One region of the Paenibacillus sp. J22P165 genome, then DNA from elsewhere that is predicted to be linked to it. Evidence: a T-box and tRNA genes for the amino acid it is inferred to sense, from the RefSeq annotation. Region 1 holds a T-box; the other holds one or more tRNA genes.
The links. A T-box is a leader RNA that pairs with one kind of tRNA and senses whether it is charged. The one in region 1 lies ahead of tyrS (tyrosine--tRNA ligase), so its partner is inferred to be a tRNA-Tyr.
Positions count from the first base shown of each region.

Region 2: it has a tRNA-Tyr gene. The T-box ahead of tyrS (tyrosine--tRNA ligase) is inferred to sense a tRNA for this amino acid. The anticodon was not compared.

Region 1 covers NZ_JCAUAP010000001.1:627,061-633,484, forward strand. The annotation lists gene AC58QM_RS02800 (AraC family transcriptional regulator) at 1-118, opposite strand, end outside; gene AC58QM_RS02805 (tagaturonate epimerase family protein) at 296-1,780, shown strand; gene AC58QM_RS02810 (hypothetical protein) at 1,842-2,153, opposite strand; gene AC58QM_RS02815 (DUF3055 domain-containing protein) at 2,206-2,499, opposite strand; gene AC58QM_RS02820 (HRDC domain-containing protein) at 2,705-3,718, shown strand; T-box leader at 3,774-4,046, shown strand; gene tyrS (tyrosine--tRNA ligase) at 4,103-5,362, shown strand; gene corA (magnesium/cobalt transporter CorA) at 5,434-6,372, opposite strand.
Region 2 covers NZ_JCAUAP010000014.1:155,987-162,410, reverse strand. The annotation lists tRNA gene AC58QM_RS29705 (tRNA-Asn) at 50-125, shown strand; tRNA gene AC58QM_RS29700 (tRNA-Ser) at 129-220, shown strand; tRNA gene AC58QM_RS29695 (tRNA-Glu) at 236-310, shown strand; tRNA gene AC58QM_RS29690 (tRNA-Val) at 325-397, shown strand; tRNA gene AC58QM_RS29685 (tRNA-Met) at 454-530, shown strand; tRNA gene AC58QM_RS29680 (tRNA-Asp) at 543-619, shown strand; tRNA gene AC58QM_RS29675 (tRNA-Phe) at 641-716, shown strand; tRNA gene AC58QM_RS29670 (tRNA-Thr) at 732-807, shown strand; tRNA gene AC58QM_RS29665 (tRNA-Tyr) at 817-898, shown strand; tRNA gene AC58QM_RS29660 (tRNA-Trp) at 910-983, shown strand; tRNA gene AC58QM_RS29655 (tRNA-His) at 1,009-1,081, shown strand; tRNA gene AC58QM_RS29650 (tRNA-Gln) at 1,104-1,175, shown strand; tRNA gene AC58QM_RS29645 (tRNA-Gly) at 1,184-1,258, shown strand; tRNA gene AC58QM_RS29640 (tRNA-Cys) at 1,269-1,342, shown strand; tRNA gene AC58QM_RS29635 (tRNA-Leu) at 1,354-1,442, shown strand; tRNA gene AC58QM_RS29630 (tRNA-Leu) at 1,460-1,538, shown strand; gene AC58QM_RS29625 (sensor histidine kinase) at 1,791-3,500, shown strand; gene AC58QM_RS29620 (response regulator) at 3,493-5,097, shown strand; gene AC58QM_RS29615 (ABC transporter permease) at 5,323-6,309, shown strand; gene AC58QM_RS29610 (carbohydrate ABC transporter permease) at 6,325-6,424, shown strand, end outside.

The sequences.
Region 1 (6,424 bases):
AATACAGCTCATACATTTCATGCATGTGCTGAGTTCTCTCGAAGGGACCGGAACGATGAATATGTTGAATGTAAAAGGGGCCTTCATCTTCATTGCCGAAGGTGACGGTACGTGACATATGAGTATGCTCCTTATTTGGAAATGAGGTAACTGAAGTATAGCATGAAATTAGTGAAAAATATGAATAGTTTTCGCTAAAAATAGGAATAGATGATGAGAAAACGCTCCTTACTTGCGATAAAATGAAGCTATAGAATGATTAGCAAACGCTTGCAAAATTAGGAGGAAATTAAACGTGAACGCACTTATAGAGGCAGTACGCGCAGGAAAAGTAAACGAGTTCTCATCTGAGGTAATTAAAGTGTATGCTTCTTCCTTAACGCAAGTGGGAGATACAACATTGCTGATGGTACGCACAACAGAAGGCAAGCAGCTAATCGTCGTAGGCTCCGGAGAATTGTTCGACCAATTGCAAGGTGAAGTTGTAGAAGGCGGAAAAGTAGCACCATTAACACATGCAAACCGACTGGTAATCAATCAGTTTTTACCTTACACAGCTCCACAAGCCTTCGGTACACAAGTAGCAACAATGGGCTTAGGTGATCGTCTTGGTATTGCAAGTCCTGGTCATATCCAAACGATTCGCGGTAAAGATATTCGTCCAGTTCTTGCTCAACAAAGTATTCGTGAGCTTGCTCTAACTGGCCGCACCTATGAGGATGTTCTGGATGCAGCGGCTTATGCGGTTCTGCAAGAAGGATACACAGACGGATACGGCGCTGACGGCGACCACTTGAAGAAAGAAGCGGACATCGAGTACGCGTTGCGTCTTGGCTTTACGATGTTGACATTGGATTGCTCCGAAAACATCGACAATACCATTGAATCGTTGTCTGAAACAGAAATTGCAGCGAAATACGAGCAACTACCAGCTAGCTTACGCAGCCGCTATGAAGAACGCTACCTGCAAACGGCAGCTAATGTTCCAGGAGCCACACTTGCTTACACGGCTGAAGCCTTGAAAAAAGATGTACTGATCTATGATGCAGCGATTAATTTCATGGAAGCGATCTACCGCAAGTATATCGTCACACTTGATCGTGCGGTTGATTTCGAGATTTCCATTGATGAAACAGCGACGCCGACATCACCTGAGGCACATTACTTGGTAGCCAATGAGCTGCGTGACCGCGGTGTTACCATTTTCAGCATGGCGCCACGTTTCTGCGGTGAATTTCAAAAAGGGATCGACTACATTGGCGACATCGCACAATTTGAGCGTGAGCTAGCTAGTCATGCTGCGATTGCTGTTCATTTTGAATACAAGCTAAGCATCCATTCCGGCAGTGATAAATTCAGTGTGTTCCCGTTGATTGGGCAATACACGAATGGCTTATTCCACATCAAAACAGCGGGCACGAACTGGTTGGAAGCGGTACGTGTTGTAGCGAAAGTGAATCCTACGCTTTATCGCCGTATGCACCAATACGCACTTGATCACTTCGTCGAGGCGACAGCATACTACCACGTAACGACAGATATTAGCGCAATTGCTCTGCTTAGTGATGTAACGGATGCTCAGCTGCCTGATTACATGGAAGAGAACAATGCGCGTCAATTGCTGCACATTACGTATGGTCTGCTCCTTCAAGCGAAAAATGAAGACGGAAGCCGCACATTTGCGGACGAATTCTTCCAAACATTGGCTGATCAAGAAGATACCTTCGCAGAAGGCCTTCGTCATCATATCGGCAGACACTTGGAACTGCTCGGCAAATAGAGAATTGAACAAAAACGCCACGAACATCCCTTTGACGGGTGCTCGTGGCGTTTCGTTGTTCTTAGGACAAGCCCTCAGTAGACTCGCCGTTCGCATCATCTGCTCCCGGATAGTCCCTTGTAATACCTTCGTGCAGTTCGCGATTCTCATAAGCAAATCGGTTAGTCGGACGTTGATCTTCTCGCCAAGGGGTGCTCTTCCCAAGTGACTCAGACATCATGCTGGTGCCGTAGGCCCCTTCTGGGAACTCCTCAGGAATCATATCGTTCCGTTGGGATTCTACAGTCTTGAGGTCCGTGTACGCGGCGAGGCGGTCCTCTGAGAGGAAGCCTAATCCTTCTACGTGGTTATTCTGTGATGACTTTTTAGGCATGGATAAGCCTCCTTTTCAGGTTATGCTTTTTCCAGTGTCCCCCGCCAATCCCTTAAATATCCGTGAAATGTATGGATCCAATAATTTGGGATAAAAATTCGGTAAGCTCTTGAGCTTGTTCTTCGTTGATCTTAAACACATGCTCGAGGTAGCCTTCTTCGTCCAAATCGTCCGGCCCAATAACAGCACTGCGTCCTGATTGTAAATCGATAACTAGCTTTTTCCCGTAATAACGGGTAGTCGTCATGATAGCGAGGTCAAAACGGTGTAAGGCATTACCAACAAAACACACAAATCGTGTTGTTGTTTCTTCTTGATGATCATATAAAAAGTCATAATCAGACATGAGGACACTCCATTCTCTTTCTAGTATGCACCCATTATAACCGATAAAAGGTGCCGGGCAAAACAGTCTTGCGCCTAACTGACAAACATGGTATGATTTGGATATTGAAAATGGGAAGCACCTTTTCTGCCCTAGTGGGCGGTAGAGGTGCTTTTTCGTTTTTCTCACACTCATTTCATAAAAACGTCTGGAGGCATGGAAAGCGATGAACATTGTATTTTTGAACACGTTGGAGAAGAATTCGGGGGATCAGCAAGTGATCTCCGCGCAGGTTTCAATTGTCGAGGAGCAAGGGATTTGGAGCGTGTATTGGAGTGAACCTGACTTCGTTGGTAAGCTGGAGCAGGATGAATGGTTCCAAGGCATTAGCTGGGATGAAATGCTATTTGCGTTTCGTCAAGGCTTACGCGAGAAGATTCGGAGCGGCTTCCGGCCATTAGTTCACACAGAATTAGATCTGACGAACGGGCTTACTGGCAAAGCGAGAATGACCCAAATGCTAACGTATTACTGTGAGGAAAATCCGAATGATGTGATGTACGAGTCTTTGCGTACATGGCGCCGCGAACAGTCCAGTCGTGAGAAGAAAGCTCCCTATATTCTTGCAACGAACCGCGTTCTACGGATGATTTCGGTCTTCTTGCCTCAGACCAAGGAAGAGCTGCAGCAAATCCCTGGTTTCGGTGAGCAAAAAACCGCTATGTACGCAGAGCAATTGCTTAATCTAATCGGTGAAAGCACACGCACCAACGGTTTCCCGCTGGATTGGGTAGCCAACTATGTGGATACGATGAAATTCGAAAGCTGGCTGCTCGCACAGAGGGAACAGAAGCTGCGAATCGAACAAGATCGCGAAATCAGTAAACGTAAACTGCTTGAAATCGTTGCTGGGGGCGGCAGCTTAGCCGATCTTCAAGCCAATTTAACGATGCCGCGAAGAGAATTACTGCTGTGGGTCGAAGAATTGGATCGTGAAGGCTATGATATGGATCCACTCGTGGAGGCAGAGCTTGCTACGATCCCTGAAGAAGAGCAAATTAAGGCGTGGAATGCGTATGAATCTGAAGGTGACCGCTATTTGAAACCAGTTCTAAAGAACCTTACGGGGACGGATGAACTGAAAGGAAAAGAGCTTGATCGTGCCTATGAATGGCTGCGTCTGCTTCGGTTGCGTTTTCGCAGGGAGAAGGAAAGATTTACGTCGCAAGCCGCTAGTTGAGGTGTATTGACAAGAACTAACCGGATATGATTAAATGGTCAATAATCTAATAACCGTTAATGCGATGACGAACACGGGCGATGCCCCAAGTAGGAGAAATGCCGCTGCTGCAGAGAGTCGGTGGAAGGTGCAAACCGATGCAAGCATGTTTTCCGAATTACAGTTCTGAGTTGGTGGAGGGAACGTACTCATTCGAGTATCAGTAGCTTACACCCGGCAATTTTATTGTCGTTATTCTTCTAAGTGAAAGAGAAGTGACATGCTGTTAAGCGTGGAACCCCTCTCTTTAATTAGGGTGGTACCGCGAGACAACCTTCTCGTCCCTTTGTGGACGAGGTGGTTGTCTTTTTTGTTTTCTTTTTACCAATTGAACGGAGGGATCGTATGGTTTCATGGGATAAGCTTACGGAAGAGCAACAACATCAAGTGGAACATCAATTAAGTATTCTCCAAAGAGGCGCAGCAGACATCGTGCCCGAGGAAGCGCTAAAGCAGAAAATAATGAAGGCTGTTGTGACAGGGATTCCCCTCAAAGTTAAACTTGGCTTAGACCCATCAGCACCCGATATTCATATCGGACATACCGTTGTCCTGCAGAAGCTCCGTCAATTTCAAGATTTGGGCCATGAGGTTCAGCTCATTATTGGTGATTTTACAGGACGAATCGGAGATCCGACGGGGAAATCAGAGACGCGTAAACAGCTTTCAGAGGAAGATGTCAAACGTAATGCAGAAACCTACCAAACACAGTTAGCCAAAGTGTTGGATCTTAATAAAACAACTTTCCATTACAACTCTTCTTGGTTAGGTGAGCTTCGTTTTGATGATGTGCTAAGACTAGCTGGAAAGGTAACTGTTGCTCGCATGCTCGAAAGAGATGATTTTGCCAAACGGTATGTGGCGAATCAGCCGATTCATGTACACGAGTTTTTCTACCCGCTTATGCAAGGTTACGATTCAGTTTCTTTGGAAAGTGACATCGAATTAGGTGGAACCGATCAGACGTTTAACATCTTAATGGGCCGCACGCTTCAAGGTGCTTATGAGATCAAAGAAGGTCAAGTGGCGATTCTGATGCCTTTGCTTGAGGGGCTGGATGGTGTTCAGAAAATGAGCAAAAGCCTGCGCAACTACATCGGAATCGATGAGTCACCGAATGATATTTTCGGCAAAACGATGTCCATTCCGGACACACTGATGCTCAAATATTTCGAGCTGACGACAGCCTTGTCGAATTCGCAATTAGAAGAGCTGCGGCAAGGTCTTGCTGCGGGTACAATCCATCCAAGAGATGCCAAGCTGAGGCTGGCCAAATTGTATGTGGGGATGTATCACGGAGAACAAGCGGCTGAGGAAGCCGAACAGCATTTCATCACTGTTTTTCAGAAACGGTCTTTACCTGATGAAATTGAGGAGGTTAACCTAAGTTCCGAGCATTTGGATGAAGGACGGATCTCAATTATCAAGCTGTTGGTTCATCTAGCTCTGCAAGCGTCGAATGGGGAAGCAAGAAGGAGTGTGGAGCAAGGCGCTGTCAAAATCAACGAACAGAAGCTAACCGACATTCATGCACAAATCACGCCAGCAGATGGTGATATTCTGCAAGTAGGGAAACGGAAGTTTGTCAAAATTAAACTAGCCTAAGTGAAATATAAAAAAGGTGACTTCTCAGCAACGTGCTGTTTGAAGTCACCATCTTATTAAATCGGAAAGGGTCATAACCATTCTTTCTTACGGAAGAGGATATACATGGCAATGCCGAGTACACCCATGAAGGCTAGCACAATTTCATCCCCATGGTCGGTTAGATGCAGACCAAGAATGTTATCGAAATTCATCCCGAACACACCGGTAATAAACGTCAATGGCATGAAGATTGTTGTCAACGCGGTAAACACACGCATGATATCATTCGCGCGGTTCGCCAAACTGGATTGATAAGCTTCTCGTAAGTTCCCCATGAGATCGCGGAGCGTATCGAAGGTATCCACGATTTTGACGGCATTCTCATAGATGTCGCCGAAATACTTTTGGAGCTGATGGTCAATCAGTCTCAATTCTTTTTTGCCCAGCGTCCCGATGACGTCACGTTGAGGCACCAGCATCTTTTTCAGCCATAGAATCTCAGAACGGAGACCAATAATCTCATTCAAGTGGGACTTCTTCGTCGCCATGAGAATATCTTCTTCCAGTTTCTCTATTTTAGCTTCAATCCGGTCACCGACCGCTACATAGTTATCGACAACAAGATCGACCAAGTGATATAAGAATCGATCGGCGCTGTTCACTTCTTCTTCCCAAAGGAAAGGCTTAAGCGCGCGAAGTTCATTTATTTTTTGTCGTGTTACGGTAATGATGACATGTTTGCTGAGAAATAAATTAAGTGCACGAAGGAAAATTTCTTCATCATCGAAACGAATGCTATTAATCACAATGAAATAATGAGAATCATAAAATTCAATCTTTGGACGCTGTTCTTCCTCACTCAGACAGTCTTCTACGGCCAAATCATGCAAATGGAACAGAGGCTGTAATAATTCTAAATCCTCGATCCCCGCATCAATCCAATAGAAACCTTGGCTTGGAGGTAATAGCGCAGTGGTCACATCTTCAACTAACGTAAAAATACCATTTTGAACCAACCGTGTTTTCATCTGCCCACCCCTTTGAATGGAATCAGCCGGTTAGTTCATCTATCTAGAAGAG
Region 2 (6,424 bases), on a different contig from region 1:
CGTATCTAGTTTTCAAGGAATAAATCCTTGAAAGATTCATTGTTCCTATTCCCTGATAGCTCAGTTGGTAGAGCACTCGACTGTTAATCGAGTTGTCACAGGTTCGAGTCCTGTTCGGGGAGCCATATGGAGAGGTGTCCGAGCTGGCCGAAGGAGCACGATTGGAAATCGTGTAGGCGTCACAAGCGTCTCGAGGGTTCGAATCCCTCTCTCTCCGCCATAATCTTTCTAGCAAGGCCCGTTGGTCAAGTGGTTAAGACACCTCCCTTTCACGGAGGTAACAGGGGTTCGAGTCCCCTACGGGTCACCATTTTTACTTCCCATGGAGGCTTAGCTCAGCTGGGAGAGCATCTGCCTTACAAGCAGAGGGTCGGCGGTTCGATCCCGTCAGCCTCCATCATTTTTCCTAATGAAAGACTTGATTTAATAGGAAACGTGACTTATACTTAATGACGCGGGGTGGAGCAGCCCGGTAGCTCGTCGGGCTCATAACCCGAAGGCCGCAGGTTCAAATCCTGCCCCCGCAACCAAATAATGAATGTGGAGCTGTGGTGTAGTGGCCTAACATGCCTGCCTGTCACGCAGGAGACCGCGGGTTCGAATCCCGTCAGCTCCGCCATTATCACATTCATTGCAGTAAGGCTTTGTAGCTCAGTCGGTAGAGCAGAGGACTGAAAATCCTCGTGTCGGCGGTTCGATTCCGTCCAAAGCCACCATTTTTAACTAAATAAGCCGTTGTAGCTCAACTGGTAGAGCAACTGACTTGTAATCAGTAGGTTGGGGGTTCAAGTCCTCTCGACGGCACCATTGCTTTGTGGAGGCTTAGTGAAGTGGCTAAACACGGCAGACTGTAAATCTGCTCTCTTCGAGTTCGGTGGTTCGAATCCATCAGCCTCCATTTCTTTATGCAGGGGCATAGTTTAAGGGTAGAACAAAGGTCTCCAAAACCTTTGGTGTGGGTTCAATTCCTGCTGCCCCTGCCAAAAATGCAAGAAACCTAATATTGTGGCGGTCGTGGCGAAGGGGTTAACGCACCGGTTTGTGGATCCGGCATTCGCGGGTTCAAGTCCCGTCGTCCGCCCATTATTACCAAAGCAACATAATGGGGATTAGCCAAGCGGTAAGGCAACGGACTTTGACTCCGTCATGCCAAGGTTCAAATCCTTGATCCCCAGTTTTATATGCGGAAGTGGCTCAGCGGTAGAGCATCGCCTTGCCAAGGCGAGGGTCGCGGGTTCGATCCCCGTCTTCCGCTCCATTATTACTAAGGCGCCATAGCCAAGTGGTAAGGCAGAGCTCTGCAAAAGCTTTACCCCCAGTTCGAATCTGGGTGGCGCCTCCACAATCTTATTAGCCGGAGTGGCGGAATCGGCAGACGCACAGGACTTAAAATCCTGCGGTAGGTGACTACCGTACCAGTTCAAGTCTGGTCTTCGGCACCATTGTTTTACAAGTTTATGCCGGCATGGCGGAATGGCAGACGCGCTCGACTCAAAATCGAGTCCGAAAGGGTGGAGGTTCGAGTCCTCTTGCCGGTATAATGAAAAAGAAGCCTGTGAAATCATTTGATTTCATGGGCTTTTTTGTATTTGCTTTATGATAGACGACTCTGGCCAAACATTGTATCTATAATGCTATGTACATGTGTTTTACGGATAGTAAAATAGGAAAAGGATGTATACAATGATAGATCATACCCTAAATGACAGATGAGGCGGGAAATCCTTTTGAATATAGTGAATTCAGTAAGGTTTAAAATTTTTATTGGGTTTGCGCTGGTGGTAGCTCCATTGGTTTTGTTCTTAGCTTTTAATAATGTGTACTCCATGAATGTGGTAAGAGATCAAATATCCCAAAACTATAATAAGCTCCTGCAGCAATATGTGGAGGACACGGATAATACGCTCAAAGAATTCGATAATTATTTATTTCATCTATATAGTGATCCTGATGTAATCAATATGAACTTGTACCCGTTAGAATCGGATGATTATGTGCTGGCGAAGCAACGGTTATTCAATAAGTTAACTCGACAGTTGGATATATACAACTTGGTTAATACCTTTTTTGTATTTTCAGCTACTACGGGAGATCTGTTGGTGTCAACGAGAGAAAATACGTATTACTATGATCGCGTTCAGACAGTGAAGGAATTTATCGTAGATAATACGAAGACCCGGCCAAATGATAGTTCCAATGGCAACTGGCTCATTATGAAAGCTTCGAATGGTGATCACTATTTGATGAAAATTAATAAGGATCTAGGGGCGGGACTGTCGGGCGGCATTCTTATTAAAATGAGCAGCATGGTTGAGCCGCTTAGCAAATGGGATACCGGCGAAGGTGGAGGAACTACAGTGGTGTCACCAGAGGGGACTACGTTAACAAACACCTATTTCCCTTTGCAAAGATATCAAAACATCAGCGATCAAATAGCGCCCAAAAACTCAGGCTTTCAAATTGTGAAAGACAAGGAACTCGATCAGCAGTTTTTGATTGTGCGCGAAGCCTCCACACATGCTGATTTGGATTTTGAGCTTATTATTGCTGAGAAAAATATGCTCAAGAATTTACCGTATTTGCAGCTGTTGATTTACTTTTTGCCATTAGGCGGAGCCTTCGTTCTGGGAATTTATTTGTTGTATGTCCAGCGCATCCTTTTCAAACCATTGATGCAATTAATTCGTGGGATGAGGAAGATTGCGCAAGGGGAATTATCGATACGGTTGCATGAAGGCAGCTCGACGGAATTCGCCTTCCTGATCGCGACATTTAACAACATGGTGGATCAGATTGAGAATTTGAAGATCTCGGTGTATGAGGAGAAGATCCGTGTTCAGCAGGCGGAATTTAAGCATTTGCAGGTGCAGATAAATCCCCATTTTTATATGAATAGTTTAAATATTATTTATAACCTCGCGGCGTTAAAGGATACGAAGTCCGTGCAAAAGATGTCCTTGCATCTGGCGGATTATTTCCGTTTTATTATGCGTACGAATCGAACGACGATGACGCTGAAGGATGAAATCGATCATATTCGGAATTATTTGGAGATTCAGGTAATGCGCTATCCGGATCATTTGACTTTTGACATCCAATTACCCGAGACATACAGTCAGTATGCGATTCCGCCACTCATTGTCCAGCCATTTGTAGAGAATGCAGTGATTCATGGTTTTACAAAAAAGTATGGAACCTATGTGATTCAAGTGAAAGCTGAGCAGGATCCAGAAGCATCTGAGGAGTTCTTCATCCTCTCAATTAGTGATAACGGGGAAGGCTTTCAACCGGAAATGCTACAGCAATTGAATTCCGCTCAGTATTTGGACCAATCAGGTGATGAGCATCTAGGGATCTGGAATGTGCGACATCGGTTGCAGATGAATTATGGAAACAAAGTTGCACTGCGATTTCTGAATAAGCCGGACAGAGGGGCTATGGTGCAAATCAGGCTGCCGCTTCATACCGCCGTTGTGGAAGGGATGGATAAAGATGTATAACCTTTTAGTTGTAGACGATGAGAAGATTGCGGTTAAAGGAATAACGGTGGGGATCGACTGGGGAACGTTTCCGATTGGTCACATTTTTGAAGCATTGGATGTAAGTGAAGCGAAAGAGATCCTATCACAGAATCGCATTGATATTATGATTTCGGATATAGAAATGCCTGGCGCCAATGGTTTGCAGCTCCAAGAGTGGGTGCGAATGAATTCACCGCAAACAGAGACAATTTTCCTGACAGGTCATGCGAACTTCGAATATGCCAGGCAGGCTGTTCGTTTAGGGAGCTTTGATTATGTGTTAAAGCCGGTGGATCACGATCGTCTGCAAGACATTGTGAAGCTCGCCATCGCGAAGATCAAAGAGGATCAGGAGCATTTGGATTTTCATGAAACGTATAAAATGTATTATAGTCACTGGGTCAATGAGCTTCCGACTTTGGTGGAGAAGTTCTGGCAGGAGCTGCTAAGCGGGAAAATACCAGCAAATGAGGAGCGGTTAACACGTCATTTCCAGATGTATGAAATCCCGCTGGATATGACCAGCACTATTTTACCTATCTTAATCAGTGTGGAGCACTGGAAAGAAGAACTCAACGCGAGAGACGAAGAGATCATGGAGTATGCAATTCGAAAAGCTGCTGCTGAAATCATTATTGTAGATCAGGCAGGTTGTGTGATTCAGGAGAATGGCTCATCCTTAGTTCTGCTATATGTAGCTGAAGGAAGTCAGCCATCGTTAACTGATATTAAAGCAAAATGTGAGGCTTATATTAGTGCGTGTCATCGCTATTTTCAGTGCAGCTTGTCCTGTTATGTAGGTGAGGAAAGTTCTTTGCTTAAACTAACGGCGAAGGTTGCGGATCTATTTCAAAATGAGCGAAACAACGTGACGAAAAGCAATTGTGTCCTTATGGTCAGTGAGATGGATCAGCCGCATCTGAATAAGCCGCAAGCACCAACCTTTTCCGATTGGATCGTGTTATTAGAGTCTGGAAAGAAGGCAGAACTAGTAGCTCGCATTCAAGAGAATATTGATCGTCTGCAGAAGATGGATGACGTGGGCTCTGAAACCGTAGAGGCTTTCTACTATGGTCTGCTGCATGTGGTGTATCATGTTTTGCACAAAAAAGGATTAACGGTTCATGATATGCTGCCTCATCAAGATTTGCAGGATTATAGCAATGCAACACGCTCTTTAAATCAGCTTAGGAACTGGGCTGTGCGCATCGCGCAAATAAGCTGTGACTATATGAATAGCCATCTGAAAGGCGTATCGGCTGTTACAGCGAAGGTATGCCAATATATTGATGAGCATATGGAAGAAGAGCTTAGTAGAGAGGAATTGGCGGCCTCAGTATATCTCAATCCGGCCTATCTATCACGTTTATTTAAAAAAGAAACAGGACTTTCCATTTCGGAGTATAGCCTAAAGGTTCGAATGGAGAAAGCGATGAAGCTGTTAGCCGAAACAAATGATAAGATCAGCTATGTGGCGGAGCAAACGGGCTATTCACATTTTTCCTTTTTCGCGAAAATGTTCAAGAAGTATTCTGGTCTTTCTCCGCAAGAGTATCGGAAAAACTTTCAGGGCTGAAGCGGCTTGAAAGAAGGATCAAACATAACTGACAAAAAGCTGCCTAAATGGGCGGCTTTTGTGTTTTATTTTGCATAAATACTAGCTCTATCGGCAGTTTCCGTCGAATGTCACAGAAGTGCTGATTCGGTCACGCCGAAGATAGAGATTTAGTAGTAAACGCTTTACAATGAACCTATAACAGAGAGGCAAGCGGATGGATTGGAAAGGGGAGCATAATAGAAGATGAACGATACGTCAAATACGGCAGCGCAAGCAGCCCCTATACGTACTACAAAACGTCGAACTCACGTCAAAGTAAGCTTTCTATGGACAGTACGCAAGTATTGGATATTCTACGTAATGATGGCGCCAGCAGCATTATTATTAATCATTAACAACTACATTCCAATGGCGGGTGTTCTGATCGCTTTCAAAAACGTGAATTACACGAAAGGGATATTAGGAAGTCCTTGGGTTGGCTTTGATAACTTCAAGTATTTATTCTCCAGTGAGGTTGCGTGGGTCATTACTCGGAATACGATCTCTTATAATCTGGTGTTTATCGTATTGAACTTAGTGATAGCAGTCGCGATGGCCATCATGTTCAATGAGATGCGTAGTAAATTCCTATCTAAGTTTCATCAAAGCACGATGTTTCTACCTTTCTTTCTGTCCATGGTATGTGTTGCTTATCTAGTGTACGCTTTCTTGGGAGCAGAGCATGGCTTCGTGAATACGGTGCTCCTGCCTAAATTAGGTTTTGAACCGATTGACTGGTATACAGAGCCGAAATATTGGACAGTTATCCTGCCGATCGTGAATACATGGAAAAACCTTGGTTACTATACGGTCATCTACATGGCGGCCATTATTGGTATTGATCATGAGTATTATGAGGCAGCTTTAATTGACGGAGCGAATAAGTGGCAGCAAGTGAAACGGATTACGATTCCGCTTATCATGCCTGTTATGATCACGATGACACTCCTGCAGGTAGGTAGAATTTTCTATGCAGATTTCGGCTTGTTCTTCCAAGTAACCAAAAACGCGGGTGCATTATTTCCGACGACACAAGTTATTGATACCTATGTGTATCAAACGTTCTTAACGATGGGGGATATCGGAATGTCATCGGCAGCAGGTTTGTATCAAGCAGTAGTAGGCTTCCTACTAGTTCTAGTTACGAATTTATTTGTTAGAAAAGTGAGCAAAGAGAATGCACTATTTTAAGAAGGAGTGGCTGTCGTGAGTGAAGCAATGTCTGTACGCAAACAACAACAGCGGATAGCCAAGAAGCGAGGACCGAACGATTTATCACCTACAGCAAATATGTTGGTAAACGTAT